2 regions of the Halomonas sp. LC1 genome follow, and region 1 is predicted to be linked to the other one. Evidence: riboswitches for the same ligand, from Rfam matches in the RefSeq annotation. Region 1 holds a riboswitch; the other holds the start of a gene.
The links. Region 1 has a riboswitch for thiamine pyrophosphate ahead of thiM (hydroxyethylthiazole kinase). Riboswitches for the same ligand answer to the same signal wherever they lie in the genome.
Positions count from the first base shown of each region.

Region 1 (7,413 bases):
CAGTTCGATGAGAACGACCTGCTCCAACTCGCCATTCCCGCCCACCGTTTGCCCTGGCAGCCTGATCGTCGGCCCGGCATCACGTACAAAATGCTGCATACCTATCAAAGCGAGCGTATCAGCCTGGAGCGCTGGGAGCGTGACATCGTCACCGACTATCCTGCCCTACCGGGCGGATTAGAGCTGTTCGTGCTGGAAGGGTCGCTGTGCGATGCGGACACCGAGTACCCGGAAGGTAGCTGGTGCCGCTACCCGCCGGGGGCTGCGCCACGGCTTCGCGCAGGCCAGGCCGGGGTAATGATGTACGTCAAGCGCGGGCATCTGTCTGACGCTTCTGACGACTAGCGAGCTAGCCCAATAAACGGCAGCAGGGTGAGCAGAGCGATCATGAGCACCGCAACGATCACTAGCGTGACCTGCAGCGGGTGCGCCACGAAACGTCGCCACAACGTCGGCGCCTCATCGCGGGCCAACGCGTTTTCATGCGCTTTGCGCGCCTTTGCTTGCCGCTCGGCCTGATAGTGCGCCAGCACCGTTTCGGCATCGTCTCGCTGGGCAGGGTTGCGCAGCCAAATGGCATCGACTCCCAGGCGAAAAAAGCCCGCCTGGGTTTCGTACACATCGAAGCCATGCGCCTCCAGCAGCTGGCGAACCTCCATGGCCTCTTCGTCGGTCACGTGACGCAACCGAAACAGCAGATGCGCCATATCAATCGCCCATGGCGGCCATACGGTCTGCTTGAATCACTTCGATCCAGTAGCCGTCGGCGTCTTTGACGAAGATTACGTCCTTCATCTTGCCCTGGTCGGCGCGCTTGACGAAGGTCACGTCATGCTCATCGAACCACGCCTGCGCGGCTTCCAAATCCGGTACGCTAAAACAGATATGCCCGAAGCCCTGCGGCTCTGCATTGCCGTCATGGTAGGCAAAGTCCTGCTCGTTTTCGGTACCCCAGTTGTGGGTCAGCTCCAATAGACCTTTCTGACTAAAGGTCCACGCGGTCCGCGCTTGGGTCTCTTCCGGCACGCTATCACCGGCCTCTACGTTAGCCAGGAAGTAGAGCGAGAACTGCATCTCCTCGAAGTCCAAGCGCCGCAGTACCTGCATTCCAAACACCTTGGAGTAGAACGCCAGCGCGCGCTTGGGGTCTTTGACCCGCAGCATGGTGTGGTTCAAGCGAAAACCCTGTGTTTGCGGGGCGGCTGGGGCAACGCCTGGATGCTGTTCACCTTGATACGACATGAGACTCTCCTTATGGGGGGTGACGCTTTCGTGGATACGGTGCAAATTCTTTGACGAACGTAGTACTTTGTACAAGGCTTAGGCTGCTAAGCGCCCGCCATTTGACCATCGCTCCAGCGCATCGGTCATAACGTGCGATGGCGCGTTTAATGTCTAGTTATGAGGGCAAGGCGCTAGGAATTCCAGCCCGGCCCGAAGGAGTCTCTATGTCCCGTGATCGAAACGTACTGGGTGAGCCGCTCACGCCCTGCTGCCATGCCCCAAAAACCGGCTTCTACCGCGACGGTTTTTGTCGCGTTGGGCCTGACGATGTCGGCATCCATTCGGTGTGCGCCATGGTGACCGAGGAGTTTCTGGCTTTCTCCAAGGCTCAAGGTAACGACCTAGTGACCCCGCGCCCGGCCTTCGGCTTTCCCGGCTTGAAGCCCGGCGACCGCTGGTGCCTGTGCGCCCACCGCTGGGCCGAAGCAGCCCAAGTGGGGCTTGCACCACCGGTGATTCTCTCGGGCACGAACGAGCGCACGCTAGAGATCATCCCTCTGACCAAACTTCAGCAACACGCGCTGGATGCCGTGCACTGACCTCTCGGCACGCGCTCTGATCGAATGCGCCTGGAAAAACGATGCAGACCTTCTACACTTCTATCTCGACAGTTTTACAAATTCAACCGTGATGCCCTGCGAATGGCGTCAGATAGGAGAGCGTCATGACAGCCATCGATATGACCCTTGGCGATCGCCTGACTCTGAAGCAGCTGAGCCATGCGATTCAAAACGGCTTTTCCCCCATTGTCGAAGTCGAGTCCATGGACGGTATCTACAAGGTGCGCTTTCACCATGCCAACGGTGTATCGGACCTGAGCGACGCCGAAGGCCGCGTCAGTACCTTTTTGGGAACCGGTGAAATCCGTGACACCCTGGGCCAGCTCGGTCTGACCCACGGCGTGCTGACTTTCGCCGACCAGTGCGGCGATGAGATGATTGGCGTGTCGGGCCGTGCCATCACCCCTGATGAAATGCTTACCTACGGCACGCGCATCGCGTTTCGTTAAGTCTCTTCCGGCGGGGCTTTACAGCTCCGTCCAAGGCTAGGATAGTAGCCACCAACGACAGGGGCGCCGCCCAGCGGCTGAGAAGCACCCTTCGAACCTGAACCGGATAACGCCGGCGTAGGGAGTCGTGGTGCCTCTCACCACCTCCCTGGCCGGGAGGATACTATGGCCTACCCCCCGCTTGGCGATATGCTCGCCGCTCTGCGCGAAACCACGCCGCTCGTCCACTGCATGACCAATTACGTGGCCATGAACAGCACGGCCAACCTGCTGCTGGCCACGGGGGCATCGCCCGCGATGCTGCACGCCCCCGAAGAGGTCGCCGAATTTACCGCGCTGGCAGGTGCGCTTTCTATCAATATCGGCACGCTCTCTACGCCCTGGGCCGAATCGATGCAGCTGGCGGCTCGCACGGCCAACGCAAGCCAAACGCCGTGGGTGCTAGACCCAGTGGCGGTCGGGGCAACCGCCTTTCGCCAGCAGGTGTGCCAGGCGCTGCTGCCCCACTGGCCCAGCGTCATTCGCGCCAATGCCTCTGAAGTGATGGCGCTCACCGGCTTGGCAAGCCAAGGACGCGGAGTCGATGCAACGGCATCCACCGATGACGCCGCTCACGCAGCCATATCGCTCGCGCAACGGCAGCACTGCATCGTCGCCATGACCGGCGAGACCGACTTTTTGACCGACGGTACCCACCATTTCCGGCTGACCGGGGGCCACCCGTTGATGCCCCGTGTCACGACGCTGGGCTGTGGATTGAGTGCGCTGGTGGCCGGGTTCGTCGCCGCTAACCGCGAGCACCCGCTGACGGCAACGCTGGCCGCCCTGGCGTGCTTTAGCATCGCCGGGCATCGTGCTGGCCAACGGGCCGATGGGCCGGGCAGCTTTCAGGTTGCCCTCTTGGATGCTCTGTACCAGCTCACCCCGGATGATCTCTCGTCGCTCAGCCAGGTGGAGGCGCTCCATGCAGTGTGATCTCTCGCTCTATCTAGTCACCGATGCCATCCTGTGCGCGGACGCTGGCCTTGAGGCGACGGTGGAGGCCGCCGTCAAAGGCGGTGTCACCGTGGTACAGCTGCGCGACAAACACGCCAGCGACGCGGCGATGGTCGCCCAAGCCAAGCGGCTCAAAGCGCTGCTGGAGGGCACCAGCGTGCCGCTGATCATCAACGACCGGCTAGCCGTGGCCATCGCCAGCGGCGCCGATGGCCTGCACGTGGGGCAAAGCGATACCGCCGTACAAGAGGCGCGTGAGGTGCTGGGACCGCACGCCATTTTGGGGCTGTCGATCAACACCGTCGCGCAGCTTCGTAACGCGCCCATCGCGCTGTTGGACTATGTCGGGCTAGGCCCCATTTTCGCCACCGCCAGCAAGCAGGATCACGCTCAGCCGATAGGCTTCGATGGTTTGGCCGAACTCGTCCGCGCCTGCCCGCTGCCCAACGTGGCGATCGGCGGCTTGAAGGCGCAGCACGCCGCCCAAGTCAGGGCCGCCGGTGCCAACGGTTTAGCGGTGATTTCCGCCATCTGCGGCCAGCCTGACCCTTATCAGGCGGCGCTGGCGTTTCGCGCCCCATGAGCCAGCTCGATCAGCTCGCCGCCTTCGTCAAAGTGGCCGAGCTCGGCAACTACACCCGTGCCGCCGAGGCCTTGGACCTCTCACGCACACGCGTCTCGCGGCAGGTCATGGCGCTGGAGGAGACGCTGGGCGCTCGCTTGATTCAGCGAACGACTCGGCGGCTGCATCTCACCGATGCCGGAGAGCGCTATCTGGCTCGCGCTCAAGCCATTCTGCTGGCCTTGGACGAGGCCGCTGCCGATGTCGGTAGCGGCACCAGCACCGTCAGTGGACGCCTGCGCATCAATGGTCCGATGAGTTTTGGTACCCGCTACCTTGCCCCACAGGTAGCGCACTTCATGCAGGCACACCCGGCGTTAGACGTACGCTTGGACCTGAACGACCGTCGCGTGGATTTGCTGGAAGAGGGCTACGATGTCGCGATTCGCATCGGCAGCCTGCCGGATTCCAGCCTGATCGCCAAGCGTCTGACCCGCTGCCAGCTGGTGCTGTGCGCGTCCCCCGGCTACTTGGCACAGCATGGCACCCCTCAGCGCATCGAGGATCTGACCCAGCACCACTGCCTGCGCTATCGCAGCGGGCAGAACAGCGGCGACTGGCGCTTCAATCAGCAGCACGTCAGCGTCACGGGGCCACTAGAGAGCAATAATGGCGACATGCTGACGTATGCCGCCGAAGCGGGGTTAGGCATTGCCCAGCAGCCCAGCTTTCTGATTCATGAGAGCATCCAACGGGGGCACTTGGTGCCGCTTCTGTTAGACCTTCCGCCGACCTACCTAGACATACACGCCATCTACCCCGCGCGGCGCTTTCTGCCCGCCAAGGTGACGCGCTTCATCGACCAGTTGGCCGATGCCTGGGGAGACCCACCGGTATGGGAACAGGGACTAGGATTGTCGCGCATTTCGCAACAGTGAAGTGCCAATCGGCGGGATTATCATCTCGCTCTGCTGACGTACAGTTGTCTCATCGCATCCACGGTGATGCACACACACAGCGAGAGAGAGAGCTATGACAACCTTAACGACCCCTGCTGCAACCCTCCATGCCACCGCCTTACTGCGCATTAGCCTGGGCGTGATGGCCCTGGCCCACGGCTTAATGAAAGTGTTCGTGTTTACGCTTCCTGGCACGGTGGGCTACTTCGAATCGCTCGGCCTGCCCGGTTTCATGGCTTACTTGACCATTGCGGCCGAAGTCGGCGGCGGCCTGGCTTTGGTACTGGGCCTATACACCCGCTGGGTGAGCCTTGCGCTAGTGCCGGTGCTGCTCGGCGCCGCCTGGGTACACCTGGGTAACGGCTGGGTATTCTCCAACCCCGGCGGCGGCTGGGAGTTCCCAGTGTTCTGGGCCGTGGCTCTCCTGGTACAGGCAGGCCTAGGCAGCGGTAGCCTCGTCATCAGCCGCCGACTGGCATGATCCAATGGCCTGCCGAGCCCCTCGTCTCGGCAGGCCAATCGACTGGAGTGCGTTCCATGTTACCGAGTCTCTTCATCTCCCACGGCTCTCCCATGCTGGCCCTCACCCCCACCCCTGCCCATCACTTCTTACGGGCACTGGGCCGCCACCTTCGCCCCAAAGCCGTTTTGGTGGTCTCTGCACATTGGGAGACGGACCACCTACAGGTCAGCCGCAGCGCCGCGCCTGCGACCCTCCATGATTTTGGCGGTTTTCCCGACGCGCTGTTTGCCGTGCAGTACCCAGCGCCCGGTGACCCCGCCTTGGCAAGCCGACTGGCCGAGCAACTAGGGGCCACAGAGGTGGAGCGCGGTCTGGATCATGGGGCCTGGGTGCCGCTGTCACTGATGTATCCTGACGCCGACGTACCAGTGGTATCGCTCTCACTACCCAGCCGCTGGGGAGCTGAGGCGTTGCTAACGTTAGGTGAACAGCTAGCGCCGCTGCGCCAAGAAGGGATACTGGTGATCGGTTCGGGCAGCTTGACCCATAACCTCTACGAGCTACAGCCTCAAGGTAGACAGGTGCCGACCTGGGTCGACCGTTTCGCCGAGTGGGTGCATGCACGGCTGCGAGAGGATGATCGCGACGCGCTCGTCCACTGGCAAAACGCGCCCGATGCCCAGCGCAATCACCCCACACCGGAGCACTTTCAGCCGCTGTTGGTGGCGATGGGGGCGGGCGGCCGCGCAACACAACGACACCATAGCGTCGAGCACGGCGTGCTAGCGATGGATGCCTATCAGTTTGCCTAACGTCTACGCCGTGGGGCGGCGTTTCAAGGTGGTGCGTCGGTCATGATAAGCAATGGCCAAACCGCTTAGCATAATCAGCGCACTGCCTACCCAGACCCAAAGGTCCGGCAATTCTCCCCAGAACCACCAGCCCAACAGCACCGCCCACAGCATGGCGGTGTAATCAAAGGGCGCGGCAATGGCGGCAGGCGCATAGCGAAAAGCCAAGGTAATAAACGCCGTCGCCCCCACTCCCAACACGCCCGATACCAAAAATCCGAGCCAATGCCATGGCTGTGGCGTTTGCCATACCCACGGCAGGCTCACCGCGGTGACTGCCAGCGGCACCATGGTCATATAGAACACCATCGCCCACAGATGCTCGTTGGCACCATAACGTCGCGCCGTCACCATCATCAGAGCATAGAACACCGCCGCTGCGAGAACGATCATCGCGCCCAGTTGAAACGCATCGCCGCCGGGACGCACGACGATCAGCACCCCCACAAAGCCTAAAAGCGACGCCACCAGCACCGGCGGGTCGATACGCTCACCCAGCAGCGGTACGGAGAGTAGCGTCACGAACAGCGGCGCTACGAAGGCAATCGCCGTGGCCTCGGCCAACGGCAGCAGGGTCAGGCCCCATACGAAACAGACCATCGTGGCGGTGTAAATCACCCCCCGCAGCAGATGCACGCCTGGACGCCGGGTACGCAGCTTGCGCAATCCGCCACTAAAATGAGCCAGTAGAGCAATCAACGGCAGCGATACCAAGGTGCGGAAAAAGATGATCTGTAGCGGGGAGTGCACGACGCCCAACCATTTGGACACTGCATCACCCAGGGCCAAAAACAGCACGCCTAAACACATGCATAAAATGCCTTTTAGCGAGGGTGTCATCCGTCACCTCCTACGACGATTATTATTGTCTTCACAGCACCGGTAGCACTGCATAAAAAAGCCCCGCCAACCTGCGATTGGCGGGGCAGCTATGTCATGCTTTCAAAGACTCGCGTTGACCACCATGCAGTCCATCCCCTGCGCCTGGAGCGTTTGACACGCTTGTCGTGCCTGGGACTCGTTCAACGAAACGACACGTGCTCGAAATACCGTGGTTGCCCCCTGAAGCGGGTCAATGGCGACACGCCCCCCCACGCTGTTCGGCAGGCGCTGCACGGCCTGGCGGGCCAGCTGCTCTGCCTGCGCGGCTTGGCTGAACGCGCCCACCTGAATGCCCCATCCCGCCGAGGCTGATTGCGCGCCCGGCGAGGCGTCAGCCAAGACCCGCTCTCGCTCGATGAATGCCTGTAGCGGATCTGGAGAGGCAGGAGCATCCCCACGGGCCGCCT
Region 1 covers NZ_JASSPG010000008.1:128,233-135,645, reverse strand. Annotated here, with positions in the region: gene QIT27_RS14120 (cupin domain-containing protein) at 1-345, shown strand, start outside; gene QIT27_RS14115 (DUF6164 family protein) at 342-707, opposite strand; gene gloA (lactoylglutathione lyase) at 709-1,242, opposite strand; gene QIT27_RS14105 (DUF2237 family protein) at 1,449-1,823, shown strand; gene QIT27_RS14100 (hypothetical protein) at 1,949-2,293, shown strand; TPP riboswitch at 2,343-2,434, shown strand; gene thiM (hydroxyethylthiazole kinase) at 2,459-3,268, shown strand; gene thiE (thiamine phosphate synthase) at 3,258-3,872, shown strand; gene QIT27_RS14085 (LysR family transcriptional regulator) at 3,869-4,789, shown strand; gene QIT27_RS14080 (DoxX family protein) at 4,884-5,291, shown strand; gene QIT27_RS14075 (DODA-type extradiol aromatic ring-opening family dioxygenase) at 5,348-6,085, shown strand; gene QIT27_RS14070 (DMT family transporter) at 6,089-6,964, opposite strand; gene QIT27_RS14065 (serine hydrolase) at 7,067-7,413, opposite strand, start outside.

Region 2 (7,413 bases), on a different contig from region 1:
TTCGCGCGCTTGATCAACGAAAATCCGCGTAACTACATGGCCCAGCCGACGCTGGCCCTCTCGACCACGCCAACGCTGGCCAACGGCTTGCCTCAGCCTCGCCACGTCGATCTGCGTCCCTTCATTCTCTCCGGCCCGGAAACCCACGTCACCACCGGGGGACTCACTCGCGTGGCGCTGGTCGAGGGTTCGTTGGTGGTCAATTCGTCCCAAGGGGGCGGTAGTAAAGACACCTGGATCGTCGAGACCGACGAGAACGCGGCGGGTGCCGCTGAGCAGAAAGGAGCCTAGCGCCATGCTGTCACGCGTTGCTGAAAACCTCTATTGGATGGCGCGCTACATCGAGCGTGCCGAAGATACCGCGCGATTACTGAGCGTCAACAGCCATTTGATGCTGGACTTGCCTCGGCATTTGCCACTGGGCTGGGCGCCTCTCATCGAAATGACCGGGACGCTGGAGGCCTTCAATGCCCGCCATTCCAGCTTCGACGAGCGTAGCGTGGTGCACTTTTTGTGTGCCGATGCCCAAAACGGCAGCTCGATTCTCTCGGCGCTGGCGAGCGCCCGGGAGAACTTACGCACCACCCGGGACGTAGTGCCCCGCGAGATTTGGGAAGAGGTCAATCAGCTCTATCTCAACGTCGCGGACCACGCGGAAAACGGCGTGAGCCCTCGACGTCGAGACGCATTTTTGAAAAACGTCATTCGTGGCTGCCAAACGTTGACCGGGTTGATCGAAGGCACCTTGAGCCACGGCCCTGCGCGCACGTTCATCAAACTGGGCCGCCAGCTTGAGCGGGCAGATATGACCACGCGGATCGTCGATGTGCGTTCGGCCAGCCTGCTGCCGCAAAACCCTGAAGAGCTGCTGCCGTTCGAGAACCTGCAGTGGATGAGCGTCTTGAAGTCACTCACCGCGTATCAGATGTATCGTCAACAGGTCAGGCTACGGGTGCGCGGCCCGGACGTGCTGCGTTTTCTGCTGCAAGATCCGCATTTGCCTCGCTCCATTGCCTGTAGTTTGGAAACCTTGGGGCACGAGCTACAGCTACTGCCCCGCCAAGACCGCGTCGCGGCGACGGTGTCGTTGGTACGGGCCGACGTGGTCGATGCGGATATTCAGGCGCTGGCGCACTCGCCGAGCAAGCTGCACGCTTTCGTGGACGAACTGCAAATTGGCTTTGCCGCCATCCACGATACGCTTAGCGCTACCTACTTCGTGAACGGCGACGGCGTTCCTCGGGTCACCCAGCGTCAAACCCAAAGCCACACAGGCGACCATGACAACGATTAACTAGGCCGCTTGAGAGCTGGCGTTCGCCTGTTGAATGAGTTCATGCAGGTACGCCAGCTTCTCACGCACCGCCGGGGCGATGACGCCGGGTGCCAAGTCCAGCAGGCCCATGTCACGATTGAGTTCGTTCACTGCCATGCCCACCTGATGAAACGCCTGAAGCATGCTCTCCAAAGAGCCGTCGTACTCGGCACGTGAGAGGCCCATGTGCAGTGCCGTATCCAGCACGGCCACCATGTCCAGATAGAAGGCAAACGTCTCGGCGAAATCCTCCCACGGATGCATGGCGGCGTAGGCGGAAATGAACCGCGAGGGCCAGTCTGCCGGCGCGCCTTGCTGATAGTACTGCTCCAGGGCTTCGCCATAGGTAGGGTGGTTGTGGTCGCCGAATACGCGAATGCTGGCGGCTTCGTCTTGGTCTTTGACCAGCAGATCCCAGTAGTAGTGGCCGATTTCGTGACGAAAATGGCCGATCAGCGTGCGGTGGGATTCGTTCATGTCGACACGCAGCCGCTCACGCTCTACGTCATCGGCTTCTTTGACGTTGATGGTGATATGGCCGTTGGCGTGGCCGGTGTAGACCTTCTCTTGGTTCGCCGTGGAGCGCCATAGCCCTTGGTCGGGCAGCGCATCGGCCATGAACGAAAAGCTCAGCGGAACGCGGATGTCCTCGCCTTCGACGCCATGGGGAAGCTTGAGCAAATCCAGCGTATAGAAAAGCCGCCGTTTAGCACTCTCCAGCGCTGCCCAACGCTCCCGGTTGCCGTCGACCTCTAAATCGGGAATCACCTCGTTATAGCGGCAGCAGTCGCACAGCGTATCCGCGTGCCCTTCGGCCATCACGACCATCCGATTGCAAACGTTTTCGACGGCGTAGTTGTGGCACTTCATCAGCGCCGTACCGCAGCCTTCATGGGTGCAGCGGTAGCCGCCGCTATCCAGCGGTGCCAGTGCCACGATATGACGACAAGCGGGGCACCAGCCTACCTCCGACTCACAGGCCAAGCAGTGAGTGTTCTCGAAAAACAGCGGATTGCCACAGCGGCAGCTAAACGTCTGCATGGATGCCTCCTTGTGATCACCACAGCGCATCTCACGAAGGTGAGTGCTGATACTCAACTGTCTCAGCATAGCGAGGCCCTGACTGAGAGGGAAAGCCAAATCGTCGCTCGATGCGGAAATTATCTTTGCCCAGAGGCTAATTGACGTTTACGTCAACTTGCTGATATACCCTAGTAGCGCCTTATTCGATCCCATAACAAACACAACCCGAGGAAACGCATCATGTCTGTTCGTGAAATACCGATGTATATCGATGGCCAGCCGGTCATGTCCCAAAGCCAAGAGTGGCGCGACGTGGTGAACCCAGCGACTCAAGAAGTGGTCGCCCGGGTGCCCTTCTGTACGTCCGACGAGGTCGAGCGCGCCATCGCCAGCGCCAAGACGGCGTTCAAAGAGTGGCGTAAAGTGCCGCTGGGCAAACGCATGCGCATCATGCTCAAACTGCAGGCGCTCATCCGAGATAACACGGCGGAGCTGGCGGCACTGATTACCGAAGAGCATGGTAAAACCCTGCCGGATGCGGAAGGTGAAGTGGGGCGCGGCTTGGAAGTGGTCGAGCATGCGTGCTCCATTACCTCGCTTCAGCTAGGCGAGCTGGCCGAAAATGCCGCCAATGACGTCGATGTATACACCATGCACCAGCCGCTGGGCGTGGGAGCGGGCATTACGGCCTTCAACTTCCCGATCATGCTGCCCTGTTTCATGTTCCCGCTGGCCATTGCCACGGGCAACACCTTCGTGTTGAAGCCCTCCGAGCAGGACCCCAGCTCGACCATGCGGCTCGTAGAGCTGGCGCACGAAGCAGGTATTCCTGCCGGGGTTTTGAACGTGGTCCACGGTGGGCCGGATGTCGCTAACCAAATTGCCGACCATCAGGATATCAAGGCACTGTCGTTCATCGGTTCGACCCATGTGGGGTCACTGCTGTACAACCGCGCTGCCGCCGCAGGCAAGCGCATGCAGGCCATGATGGGCGCAAAAAACCACTGTGTCGTCATGCCGGATGCCAACCGTAGTCAAGCCATCGATAGCCTGCTGGGCTCTGCTTTTGGTGCCGCCGGTCAGCGCTGCATGGCGAACTCGGTGGTCGTGCTGGTGGGAGAGGCGCGCGAGTGGATCAAAGATATCGAAGCCGGTGCGCGCAGTATGACCGTGGGGCCGGGTACTCAGCGTGAAGCGGACCTAGGGCCGCTGGTATCGCCACAGGCCAAGGCCCGCGTCGAGCGCTTGATTAGCGCAGGCGAAGCAGAGGGCGCCACGCTGCTGGTGGATGGTCGCGGCTACACGGTCGACGGCTACCCGGATGGTAACTTCGTCGGACCGACTCTGTTTTCCGATGTGACGGCAGACATGACGATCTATCGCGAGGAAATTTTTGGCCCGGTGCTGTGCGTTGTCAACGTCGAGACGCTGGACGACGCCATCGCGTTCATTAATGCCAACCCAAATGGCAACGGCACCTCGATCTTCACCAACTCGGGCTGGGTAGCACGGCGCTTCGAGACCGACATCGACGTGGGCCAAATCGGTATCAACGTGCCGATTCCAGTGCCGGTGGCTTATTTCAGCTTTACCGGCTCTCGGGCCTCGAAACTGGGTGACTTGGGGCCCAACGGTAAGCAGGCGATTGCCTTCTGGACCCAAACCAAAACGGTCACTGCCCGCTGGTTCGAGCCGGAAAACGTCTCAAGCGGTATCAACAGCACGATTTCGCTATAGCGCGCCCTGGGCGCAGTAAAGCGCCTCCTCGGCCGAGGAGGCGCGCAGCTCAATAACGTTCGAACAGCGGCAGGCTTTCCGAGAGCAGTTGGGCGATGGGACCCAGCTGACTTTCGTGAAGGACTAGCAAATAAGGCGCGTCCTGCTCCTCGCTGATGGGCACCAGCAGCGCAAACTCGCCCTCCTCCAAATGAAACTCATGGATCTCGCGAGGGCCGTGGGGGGTGTCGCACTGGGAGCAGCGGTAGGTGTCATCTTCGCCGTAAACCAAGCGGTGGTACATCTTGAACAGCGTGTAGAGGGCGAGCCCACCTTCGAACGCGGGCCAACGGGCCGGCGTTTCGCGGATGTCGTCGGTCAGTGCGTTGCCATCTGCTTCGGCATCGGCAATGGCGTCGGCTAGCGGCTCGGCCAGGATGGCGGTTTGATCTGCGGGCAACGGTGCGTTTTTCTCGGCAGCCGTAGCGAAGCGCGTCACGGCGGCATCGAAATCTGTCAGGCTGTGCAGGGTAAAGTCGGCGTGCTGCAGGTCGGCGGGTTCGAAGCCACCGTTCTCCCAGCCGTGAATCACACGAAGCGTTACCTGACCTCGCTTCATGGGGCGGGCCAGCAGGGTGTGAAGCATGACGCGGATATGCAACTGACGCTCATCCGTATCGTTTTCGAACGCACGGTAAGGGTCGGCGAACAGTTCATGCAAACGCCCTGGCGTGTGCTCTTTTGCTTCGGAGTATGACATGGTGGTTTCCCTGTTAGTACACCGCTTGGCTAATAGCGTACGGCTCTTATGACATTAAATCATTAAGAGTATGGCGAGCGTTAAGGCGTATTGAAAGACTCTTTAGTTAGCAATTTGTTACGAGTAAACGCCATTCAGCAGTTAGGCGCCACGTTACAAAAAACAGGAGTGCGTATGTCTGTCTCGATAAGTCGATTTACACTTCCTGAGACGCTAGAAGAAGTTCCCGAGGATATCCGGGAAGCCATGTTAGCGGTGCAGGAAAAAGCGGGCTTCGTACCCAACGTATTTCTCATGCTCGCGCATCGTCCCCAGGAGTTCCGTGCTTTTTTTGCCTATCACGATGCGTTGATGGACCGGGCGTCCGATACGCTGACGAAAGCGGAAAAAGAGATGATCGTCGTGGCCACCAGTGCCCGTAATCGCTGTTTGTACTGCGTTGTCGCCCATGGCGCGCTGGTGCGTATTTATAGTAAAGACCCTTTGCTGGCGGACAATATCGCCATTAATTATCGCGTGGCGGGACTCAGCGAGCGTCATCGGTTGATGCTCGATTTTGCGCTGCATAGCGCCATCGAGCTGGGGGAGTTTTCAACCGAGTGGCAAATGCGCCTGGAAACCGTTGGGTTTACCTTGGACGACTGTTGGGACATTGGTGCCATTGCGGCCTTTTTCGGCATGTCCAACCGCTTGGTGACGCTGGCGGGAACGCCGCCCAACGCCGAGTTCTATACGATGGGGCGCGTCCCCAAACAGCCGGAGGAGAGTGCTCGGCAGACCACCTGAGACTTTACTAATGCGCTAGTTTGATTGAGGATGTCGCCTCCATTCACTGTCGCCAGGGGAGCCCCATCGGGGCTGAGAATGCGCGTAACGCAGACCCTGGAACCTGATCCGGTTCGTACCGGCGGAGGAAGCGCGACATGCCTTACCTAACGTCTCTCGTATTAGGCGCAGCGTTGTGCTGCTTTGCTTTTTTGGGCCTTCGGGCCCGCTTTGGTGGCGGTTCGTTGGATGACTATGTCACCGCCCGCAATTCTCAAACCGCGTCTACCTTGGGGCTCTCCTTTTTGGCCTCGGGTATGGGGGCGTGGATTCTGTTTGCGCCCCCGGAAATTGGCGCGTTCGTGGGCCCCGTGGCGCTCCTGGGCTATGCGCTTGGCTCGGCGCTGCCTTTCATCGTGCTGGGCCTTTATGGCCCCAAAATACGCCAAGCGCTGCCGGAAGGGCGCAGCATCGCCGAGTTTGCTGATACGTGCTACGGCACGGGCGTGCGCCGCTTCGTCGCGCTCGTTTCCGTGGCTTACATGGGCTGCTTCCTGGCTGCTGAACTCACCGCCATCGGGGCGATTACCGCGCTACTCTCCGACGTGCCTCCTGCCGTGGTCATCATCGGGGTGGCGCTCACCACGCTGGTCTACACCGTGATGGGAGGGCTCCGGGCAAGTCTCGCCACCGACCGCTGGCAAGCGTGGCTGCTTTTGGCACTGCTGCTCGCCGTCGCCAGCGTAACGCTCTGGCGACTACCCAATATGCCGAGTGACGCACAATTCCCGTCGCTCCCCATCGGTAGCTCGCTCAGCGTCGCGTTGACGCTGGTGATCGCCGTGACAGCAGCGAACTTGTTTCACCAAGGCTATTGGCAGCGGGTGTGGGCGGCCCAAGACGACGCGAGCCTGGGGCGCGGTGCCTGGCTGGGCGGCGGCCTGACCGTTCTGGTCGTCATGGTGATCGGTGGTGTTGGCATCATGGCAGCGATGAGCGGGGTCAGCTTCGGCGAGCCGCCCATGCCGTTTTTTGCGCTGCTTAGCGATGCCCCGGTATGGATCACGCTGCCATCCCTGGTCCTGGCCGTCACGCTGGTCACCTCGAGCGTCGACACTTTACAAAACGGTATTGCGTCACTGTGGGCCAGCGGCCACCGGCCCGAGGCCCTCAACAAAGCGCGCTGGCTCACCGTGGCCATCATGCTGCCCGTGATCGTGATTGCTTTACAGGGGCTGTCGGTGCTGCGGCTGTTTTTGATTGCCGACCTGCTGTGTGCAGCGATCGTGGTGCCGGTGCTGCTGGGCTTGTGGCAACGAATGACACCGACGGCTGCGATCAGCGGTGGGCTAGCGGGGCTAGTAGGCGCCGTGCTGCCTGGCTGGCTGAGTCAAGGTAGCGTCAGCGCGGGAGTATTGGCCGCGACGTTCCCCGGTAGCGTACCGACACTGGGGCCGTTCGTGGGGGCGCTGCTGCTCTCCACGGTGGTGAGCGTGGTGTGGGCCGGGTTGACCCCGCGGCGTATCGCCGTGCGTTAAGTGGGGCGTTGAGCAGAAAATTCCGTTTCACGGTATGCTGTTAGGGGACTGATGACCACTTAGGTGTGATCGCCATGAGCCACCTGTTACCCCCTAACGAAACCGCCCGTTTGGCTGCGCTTAACGAGCTGGCCCTGCTGGATACGCCGAACGAGCCCGTTTTCGATCGCATCACGCGGTTGGTCACCGTGCTGCTCGGCGTTCCTAAGTCCACCATCAGCTTGATCGATACCGACCGTCAGTGGTTCAAGTCGCAAGTAGGCATGGAGTTCTCCGAGAGCCCCCGGGACATGGCG
Region 2 covers NZ_JASSPG010000002.1:443,886-451,298, forward strand. Annotated here, with positions in the region: gene QIT27_RS04920 (circularly permuted type 2 ATP-grasp protein) at 1-291, shown strand, start outside; gene QIT27_RS04925 (alpha-E domain-containing protein) at 296-1,294, shown strand; gene QIT27_RS04930 (zinc-binding metallopeptidase family protein) at 1,295-2,356, opposite strand; gene QIT27_RS04935 (CoA-acylating methylmalonate-semialdehyde dehydrogenase) at 2,579-4,075, shown strand; gene QIT27_RS04940 (hypothetical protein) at 4,125-4,814, opposite strand; gene QIT27_RS04945 (peroxidase-related enzyme) at 4,989-5,600, shown strand; TPP riboswitch at 5,645-5,748, shown strand; gene QIT27_RS04950 (sodium:solute symporter family transporter) at 5,738-7,117, shown strand; gene QIT27_RS04955 (sensor domain-containing diguanylate cyclase) at 7,192-7,413, shown strand, end outside.
Region 2: another riboswitch for thiamine pyrophosphate. It lies ahead of QIT27_RS04950 (sodium:solute symporter family transporter); the one in region 1 lies ahead of thiM (hydroxyethylthiazole kinase).